Linked DNA regions of Proteiniborus sp. DW1. The protein of the gene in region 1 interacts with the protein of each later gene in a pairwise test. Links are inferred from orthologs where the notes say so. Each region holds a gene or a part of one and is shown in the gene's direction. Other genes may lie near its edges.

What was found. The genes of interacting proteins can lie anywhere in the genome.
Region 2: the proteins of topA (region 1) and DW1_RS09985 interact in binary tests that used the Escherichia coli proteins (3 or more experiments, as listed by UniProt). The link is inferred for Proteiniborus sp. DW1 from one-to-one orthologs.

The regions. Positions count from the first base shown.
Region 1 is NZ_FMDO01000036.1:84,659-89,853, reverse strand. Bases 983-3,922 are described here. They hold topA (type I DNA topoisomerase), read left to right. Parts: upstream 983-1,386; coding sequence 1,387-3,459; downstream 3,460-3,922. Other genes in these bases: codY (GTP-sensing pleiotropic transcriptional regulator CodY), read left to right, coding at 3,601-3,922; dprA (DNA-processing protein DprA), read left to right, coding at 983-1,318. In the rest of the region: DW1_RS09410 (YifB family Mg chelatase-like AAA ATPase), read left to right, coding at 1-199; more of dprA, read left to right, coding at 224-982; more of codY, read left to right, coding at 3,923-4,386; flagellar basal body rod protein FlgB, read left to right, coding at 4,800-5,195. UniProt on the Escherichia coli protein: Releases the supercoiling and torsional tension of DNA, which is introduced during the DNA replication and transcription, by transiently cleaving and rejoining one strand of the DNA duplex.
Region 2 is NZ_FMDO01000039.1:19,926-24,189, reverse strand. What follows is about bases 122-2,909. They hold DW1_RS09985 (YigZ family protein), read left to right. Parts: upstream 122-1,085; coding sequence 1,086-1,733; downstream 1,734-2,909. Other genes in these bases: DW1_RS09970 (sulfite exporter TauE/SafE family protein), read right to left, coding at 2,570-2,909; DW1_RS09975 (sulfite exporter TauE/SafE family protein), read right to left, coding at 2,217-2,573; DW1_RS09980 (CoA-binding protein), read left to right, coding at 1,797-2,192; DW1_RS09990 (NUDIX hydrolase), read left to right, coding at 575-1,009; hflX (GTPase HflX), read left to right, coding at 122-122. Also shown: more of hflX, read left to right, coding at 1-121; more of DW1_RS09970, read right to left, coding at 2,910-2,935; cysK (cysteine synthase A), read left to right, coding at 3,086-4,003; nadE (NAD(+) synthase), read left to right, coding at 4,065-4,264.

The DNA.
Region 1 (5,195 bases):
CAAATACTGCAAATTAGACTTAAAGGGCCAAAAGCTACTTAAGGAGGCTTTTAACAAGCTTGGCTTAAGTGCTAGAGCATATAATAAAGTATTGAAAGTAGCTAGAACAATTGCAGACCTAGAGGGGAAAGAGACAATAGAACATCAACATTTAGCAGAAGCTATACAATATAGAAACCTTGACAGGAAGTATTGGTAAATGTAATTATTAAGGGTGGGTAATATGAATAATAGAGATACATTAATATGGCTTTCTAGTATTGGGGGAGTAAGCAACAAAATTATAGATGTATTGGAAAATAAATTAGGAAGCTTAACATGTCTTTGGAGCATGAGTAATAAGGATATATCTTCTATCAATGAACTAAATGAAAAGGTAAGACTTGAAATTATTAAGAATAGAAATGATATATATTACGAAAACTTATTTAAGAAGATAGAAAAATATAATGTAGATGTCATAACTCACTATGATGAACGATATCCTAATAGTCTCAGATTTATAAATTATAGTCCTAAAGTGTTGTATATAAAGGGACGATTATGTTCAGAAGACGAAAACTCTATTGCTATTGTAGGTTCTAGAAAATCTACATCGTACGGGAACTGGGTTGCAGAAAAGATTTCTAGTGAGCTTGCAAGTTTGGGAATTAGTTTAATAAGCGGAATGGCTAAAGGAATAGATACATGCGTTCACCTAGGTGCATTAAATAGTAAAGGTAGAACAATTGCGGTTTTAGGATGTGGAGTTGATGTAGTTTATCCAAGCTCAAATAGAGAGCTATATAATAGAATTCAAGAAAATGGGTGTATAATATCAGAATTTCCTTTAGGGACTCAACCTTTTCCTTACAACTTTCCTCAAAGAAATAGAATTATAAGTGGACTTTCTTTAGGAGTAGTAGTTGTAGAAGCTACAGAGAAAAGTGGTTCTTTAATAACTGCTCATCACGCCATAGATCAAGGAAAAGATGTGTTTGCTGTTCCGGGTAATATAAATAGTATATTTAGTAGGGGGACCAATCTTCTTATTAAAGATGGTGCCAAGCTTGTAATGTCAGTTGACGATATTATTGAAGAAATTCCATACTTAGTTGAAAGGTACTCAAAGCTTTATAGAAAAGTTGAAATAGATTATAATGAGTTTAGTGATGATGAGATTAAGGTTATAAAATATATTTCTGAGAAACCTATACACTGTGACCTAATTGCTCTTAGGACAGGTATTAGTGTTGTGGAGTTGAACAGTATTCTTACGATTCTTGAAATGAAGGGTGTAATTAAACAGCTACCTGGAAGAATATATACTATTAGATAGTAGATTGTATTTTTTAGTTAATTTCTATAGCATAAATATTAGATTCATTATGTTCGGAGGTGAAAGTTTTGGCAAAAAATTTAGTTATAGTTGAATCACCTGCAAAAGCTAAAACTATATCAAAATTCTTAGGAAAAAATTATGAGGTTAAAGCTTCAGTTGGACATATTAGAGACTTACCTAAAAGTAAGCTTGGTATTGATATTGAAAATAATTTTGAACCACAATACATTACTATTAGGGGCAAGGGACCAATCATTAAGGAATTGAAAAGTGAAGCTAAAAAGGCGAAAAAAATTCTTTTAGCTACTGACCCTGATAGAGAAGGAGAAGCTATTTCGTGGCATTTAGCAAATATATTAGATTTAGATGAAAACCAAAAAAGTAGAATAGAATTTCATGAAATTACTAAGAGTGCAATTCAAAATGCTATTAAAAATCCTAGAGCAATTAACAAATCCCTTGTAGATGCTCAGCAAGCAAGAAGAGTATTAGATAGGCTAGTGGGATATAAAATAAGCCCTCTTTTATGGAAAAAAGTAAGAAAGGGACTTAGTGCGGGTAGAGTACAGTCTGTTGCTACAAAACTGATTTGTGATCGCGAGGAAGAAATTGAAAAATTCATACCTAAGGAATATTGGTCCCTAGATGCAATCTTATTAAAAGGCAAAAGTAAAATTAAAGCAACTTTTTATGGAGAGTTTAAAGATAACAAAGAATCAAAAGTTGAGTTAAATACAAAAGAAGAGGTTGATAAAATAATATCTTTTATAAAAGATGAAGAATTTATTGTTAAGGATATAAAGAAGGGGAAGAAAAACAGAAACCCTAATCCACCTTTTACTACTAGTAGTTTACAGCAGGAAGCATCTAGACGTTTAGGATTTTCTACAAAAAAAACTATGATGTTAGCTCAACAATTATATGAAGGTGTTGACATAAAGGGACAGGGAACAATAGGGCTTATTTCATATATAAGGACAGATTCAACAAGGATTTCTGAAGAAGCATTAGAAAGCGTAAAAGAATATATTATAGGTGAATTTGGAGAAAAATATTTAGGAGCATCTAATAAAAACAAAAATCAGAAGAAAAAGGACATTCAGGATGCTCATGAGGCTATTAGACCTACTTCTGTGACTAGGACTCCAAGTGTAGTAAAAGATTCCTTGAAGAAGGATCAATTTAAACTTTATAAACTTATTTGGGAGAGGTTTTTAGCTAGCCAAATGAGTCCTGCATCCTATGAGACTTTAACAATAAAGATTTATGCAGGTAATTTTGTATTTAGAGTAACAGGTTCTAAAATTTTATTTGAGGGATTTCTAAGAGTATATAATTCTTCTGATGATGAAAAAGATATATTACTACCAGAATTAGAGATAGGAGAGAAATTGCCTTTAAAGGATTTAGAGCCACAACAACATTTCACTCAACCACCTCCTAGATATACAGAAGCTTCATTGGTTAAAGCTTTGGAAGAGCTTGGCATAGGAAGGCCAAGTACTTATGCTCCTACTATTAGTACCATATTAAGTAGAGGGTATGTAATTTTAGAAAAAAAAGTTTTTAAACCAACAGAATTGGGTATAGTAGTTACAGATCTACTAAAAGAATATTTTAAGGGAATAGTTAGTGAGGAATTTACCGCTGAAATGGAGAAACAGCTAGATGAAATTGAAGAAGAGAATGCTAATTGGAAAGAAGTAATTGAATATTTTTATAAGGACTTTTCTAAAGAACTAGAGATAGCTGAGAGAGAAATTGGCAAAATTGAAATACAAGACGAAGAAACAGATGTAATATGTGAAAAATGTGGCAAAAATATGGTTATTAAAATGGGTAGGTATGGAAAGTTTCTAGCTTGTCCTGGCTATCCAGAATGCAAAAACACAAAACCTATTACGCAAGAAATAGGAGTTAAGTGTCCAGAATGTGGTGGAGATATAGTTGAGCGGACCTCAAAGAGAGGAAGAAAATTTTATGGATGTAGCAAATATCCGGAGTGCAACTTTGTTTCTTGGGATAAGCCTCTTAAAGAACAGTGCCCAAAATGTAAAGGTGTTTTAGTCGAAAAGAATTATAGAAAAAGAATAGAAAAAAAGTGTATTAATCCACAATGTGATTTTGTTGAAGCATAAAAGAAATCTTTATATAGCTATACTTTTGAGTATGTTGAAATATTTCGAAAAGTATGATAATATTTTTATTGCTCTGTTAAATATGAACATATTAGATAAGGTCAACTCTAGAAACAGAAGAATATTATTAGGAGGATTTAGATGAGTGAAAGTTTACTGCTTATGACTAGAAGACTTAATAAGATATTGCAGAATACAGGTTCGCAGCCCGTTTCCTTTGCAGAACTAAGCAAGGCATTATCTGAGATACTAGATGCAAACGTATATATTTCAAGTAGGAAGGGTAGGGTTCTTGGTTTTGCGCTTCATGAAGGCTTTGAATGTGGAATACTTCATACAGAAGTAGTTGAGGAAAGACGTTTTCCAGAAGAATACAATAATGAATTGCTAAAAATAACTGAAACTAAAGAAAATATTAAGGAAACATCAGAATGTGTATTTGATCAGATTTCAAATTGTGATTATCAAGATAAAATAACAACTGTAATTCCATTAATAAGTGGAGGGACAAGATTAGGAACTCTTGTGCTAGCGAGATTTGGAAGGGAGTTTTCTGAGGATGATTTAGTTCTATCTGAATATAGCGCTACTATTGTTGGAATGGAAATACTAAGATCAAAAACAGAAGAAATTGAAGAAGAAGCAAGAAAAAAAGCAATAGTCCAAATGGCTATAGGTACACTTTCATATTCAGAGCTTGAGGCCATAGAACACATATTTAAAGAATTAGATGGAAATGAAGGATTATTAGTAGCTAGTAAGATAGCAGATAGGGTAGGCATTACTAGATCTGTTATTGTAAATGCGTTAAGAAAATTTGAAAGTGCTGGCGTAATTGAATCTAGGTCTTTAGGTATGAAAGGAACACATATAAAAATACTAAATGATAAGCTTTTAGATGAGCTGAAAAAATTAAGGGAAAGTTGATAGATTCTGTCAACTTTTTTTATGAATATGAATCTACATTTTGTCATTTAATTCAAAACATGGGCTTCAATAAGCTTCCGTATGTTTAATTCTTCTGCGGAAGCTTTTATTTTTCCTATTTTGTATTTGTTGTTTAATGGGATAATGTGTAAAATATCTGGGGCTTAAGCACTAAATGGAGAAAAAAACATAAAAAATTGTGCAAAATTGAAGGAAAAGTGAAAATTAAATAGAATAATAGTAAATTATGTGATACTCTTAAAAGAAAAGAAACAAGAGATAAGACTAATAAATATACAAGAGATAATAAGCATACAAGAGATAAGACTAATAAACATTTTTAGGAAGAATTATTAAAGTTATAGTAGAATTATCAAAAAAATATGTACTAAATTTATAGAAGGGTGATAGTTGTGATCAATAGGTTATTTAACACAGCGGATTTTCTTAAAATAGCTCTTGATGGTGCGTCTTTAAGGCATATTGCTATTTCAGACAATATCGCAAACGTCAATACTCCAGGGTATAAAAGAAAAACAGTTGATTTTGAGGGTTTGCTGAAAGATGAGTTAGAAAAAAACAGATTAAAACTTTATACTACTAACAACAGACATATTAAAGGAAGTCAAAGTTTCAGCTTAGATTCAATTGTTAAAGAAAACAGAAATTACTCTGTTAGAAGAGATGAAAATGGTGTGAATATTGATGTTGAGATAGCAGAAAGAGCAAAGAATGAAATCTATTATAGTGCTATAAGTAGACAAATATCAAGGCAATTTGATTCTATTTATTCTGTAATAAACGAAGGA
Region 2 (4,264 bases), on another replicon or contig:
TTGACAATACAAAGGTTGAAAGATATGAATATAAAGAGAGAGGGACCTTAATTACTACAACACTAGATTCTATTGATTATGAAAAGTATAAACGGTTTGTTGTTACTAGTAGTGAGGATTAATAAATCGTTTCTTTAGTATTTGAATCTATTTGAAAAAAATTATTATAGTTTTTCAAAGTTACATAAGCAGCTATAGGTCTTCAGAAGGCTACAAATTGTAGCCTTCTGGGAAAAAACAGATTTTACCCTATTTTTGCTTAGACAATGTGTTAAAAGTAAGGAATGGTTGGTATATATTCTTTTAAAGCTTTTAGTTTTTTGGTAATAATTATATATAACAGCAGTAAAAACAGAAGAATGAGAGTCATCAAAACTATAATAAATTCTATCCATGAGCTTACCTTAAGCTCAAATTGTCAAGTTTTTTTAAAAAGAATTATTTATTATGAATATAAAAACTTAATTGAAGCATATTATTATTAAATTAATGAAATATGAAATTTTCTGAAAAGTATTGAAATTGTTCAAAACTTATTGTATTATTAATATAAAAGAAGAGGGAGGCGTTTACCATGATATTTAGAAGTTGCGCAGGTGGTGTTGTTTTCCATGATGAAAAGGTTTTCATTATGCAAAATGAAAAAAACGAATGGGTTCTACCAAAAGGTAAAATTCGTGATGGTTTCTTAGCTTCTGAGACAGCAATGGAGCGTGTCAAAGAGGAGGCAGGGCTTGATGTGGAGATTATATCTACAGCCGGGGAAACTAGTTACGAATTTTATTCTTTTTCTAGGCAACAACCAGTATGTAATGAAATAACATGGTTCATCATGGAAGCTAAGGACACTAATTATGTAGTTAACAAAGATTGTGGGATATTAGAGGCAGGCTTTTATAATGTTGACGAAGCTATCGATATGATAACTTATAGTCAAGATAAGTCTTTAGTAAGCCTTTCTTATAGAAAATTTTTAAAATTAAAAGAGAAGGAAGCTATTTTGGTATAAGGGTAGATTATCTACCCTTTATTTTTTTTATATAATAATGATATAATTTAACTATGAATTGGAGGGGATAAACGAGATGCTTACTAAATATAGAACAATACATAGTTTTGGAAGTGATGAGATTATCATAAATAAATCAAGATTTATAGGTTATGCAAAGCCAATTATAAGTGAAGATGAAGCAATAGCCTTCATACAGGAAATCAAATCAAAGCACAAGGATGCTACCCATAATGTATATGCATATGTATTTGGTGAAAGCAATAATATCCAGAGATACAGTGATGATGGTGAACCTAGCGGAACAGCTGGTATCCCTGTTTTAGAAGTAATAAAAAAAGAAGATTTAAGGAATGTAGTAGTTGTTGTTACTAGATATTTTGGAGGTATAAAGCTTGGAGCAGGAGGTCTTGTAAGAGCCTATACAAAAGGAGCAAAAATAGGACTTGAAGCAGGTCTCATAGTAGATAAAGTACTTTATAAAAAAATGAAGTTTAGGATTGACTATACTCTTTATGGAAAGGTAGAAAATGAATTATTAAGGCTTGAATATATAATTAGCGATGTAATTTATGATGATGCTGTTAATTTAATAATTTTATGTGAAACAGAAAACACAGCGAATTTAATTAACCTGCTTACAGAACTAACTAGCTCAAGAATGACATATGAAGAAATAGATGAAGGGTATTATTCAGTGAAAGATAACAATATAGTAAAGTAAAGGTTATTATTATGTTAAATTTAATTCTTCTTGGGTAAATATGATAAACTAGGAGGTGCTTAGATGGAAAAAATTGAAACACTAAAAAAGAAAATGCTAGAAAAGAAAGTATGGGCAGTTATAGGTGCTACTGCAAAAAAGGAGAAATTTGGATACAAGGTATGGAAAAAGTTAGAGGAAAGTGGGTATGAAACTTATCCTATAAATCCAAGTTATGATGAAATAGATGGTAAAAAGTGTTATAATTCTTTGATGGAGCTTCCTAAGAAGCCAGATGTTATTAACTTCATAATACCCCCTGAGTCAATTTTTAACATACTTCCTATAGCCAAAGAATTAGAGATAGAGTATCTATGGTGTCAACCAGGTGCAGTAAACCAAGAGTTAGTTTCAGAGGCTGAAAGGTTAGGCTTTAAGATAGCCTATAATGTATGTGTTTTAGTTGAACTTGGAGAGTGATAAGGTCTCTATTTTTTATAGAGACTATTTTTTTGTGTTTTTTTTGAGGATTTCATATGTTCCCATGACAAACAAGAAAACTGCAAATATTTTTCTTAAAAAAGATGGAGTCATTTTCATTGCAACCAATGAGCCAATAAATGCGCCAAGTAAGCCAGTAAAAAATATAGGAGTGACAGTTTTCAAATTAATATTCTTTTCTTTAAAATGAGTTATTAGAGCAACAATTGCTATGGGAATAAAGACAGTGAGATTAATTCCTTGAGCTTGGTGTTGGTTAAGGTTAGAAAATATTATCAGGCTTGGAATAAGAATGGTTCCTCCTCCTATCCCCATCCCACTAATTATTCCTGATAATAAGCCTATTAAAAATAATTTCATAATATAACCATCCTTATAGCTGCTATTATCATAAAAGCTCCAAATATCTTTTTTAGAACATTGCTTGGTACTTTATTTAAATTTTTTGCTCCAATGTAGCTTCCTATAATTCCTCCTAAAGTTACTATTCCAGCCACTTTTAAATTTAGTACACCATGTCTAAAATATAAAAAAGAACTAATAAGAGATAGGGGAAATATTATACCAATGGCAGTAGCGTGTGCTTTATGCTGCTCTAGCCCTAGTATAAATACTAAGGCTGGAACAGCAATGGTACCACCACCAGAACCAAATAGTCCATTAACTAGTCCTATTATAAATCCAATTAGTAGTAATTTAGTTTTGCTTTTTTTAAAAACCATAAAACCACCTAGAATAAATTTATATAATAAGAGTAAGCTTATATAAATATTACTTTTCCTAAAAAAGTTAGAACTTATTCACTTGACAAAAATATTAGATAAGATATACTTAAAAACATATATGAATACTAGGAATTAAGGAGGATAAATATGAAAGTTGTTAATAGTATTGTGGAATTAATTGGGGAGACACCTTTAGTTAAGCTTAATAAAATAGTTGATGATAGTATGGCAGAAGTACTTGTAAAGCTTGAGTATTTTAACCCGGGCAGTAGTGTAAAGGATAGAATTGCACTAAACATGATAGAAAAGGCAGAAGCAGAGGGCAAATTGAAAGAAGGTTCTGTTATTATTGAACCTACTAGTGGAAATACTGGTATCGGGTTAGCTATGGTAGGTGCTTCAAAAGGATATAAGGTAATATTAGTAATGCCTGATACAATGTCTATGGAAAGAAGAAATTTACTAAAGGCTTATGGAGCTGAACTTATTTTAACACCTGGTGAAAAGGGAATGAAGGGAGCAATAGAAAAAGCAAATGAAATAGTTAAAGAAAATAATAATTATTTTATGCCTCAACAATTTGCAAACCCACATAATCCTTTAAAACACCTCGAAACCACAGGTATAGAAGTCTTAAAACAAACAGAGGGAAAAATAGATGCATTCGTTGCAGGTGTAGGTACTGGAGGAACAGTAACAGGTGCAGGTAGAATATTAAAGAAAAACGTTAAAAATCTGAAAATAATAGCTGTTGAACCTGATAAATCTCCGGTTTTATCAGGGGGAAATCCAAGTCCTCATAAAATTCAAGGGATAGGAGCAGGCTTTATACCTGAAATTATTGATTTAGAGATAATTGATGAAATAGAAAGAGTAAAGGATGAAGACGCAATAGATATGACTAAAAGATTAGCTAGAGAGGAAGGTCTGTTATTAGGTATATCTTCTGGTGCAGCTATATTTGCTGCCTTAAAGAAAGCAAAAGAGCTGGGAAAAGGTAAAAGAGTAGTAGTCATAGCACCTGATAATGGGGAAAGATATCTAAGTACAGGTATATTCGAATAATGTTTGCTTAGACTTATAAAATATGCTATATTTGTTTTAGAAATTATCTGGAGGTAAACTTATGAGCAATATACAAGAACTATGTGAAGATATTGTTATGTGGTTAAGAGATAGAGTAAAAGAATCAGGTTCAAAAGGTTTAGTCTTTGGTCTGAGTGGGGGAATAGATTCAGCAGTTGTAGCAGCTTTAGCTAAGAGAGCATTTCCAGACGAATCGCTAGGAATTATCATGCCTTGTCATAGCAATCCTGAAGACGAAGA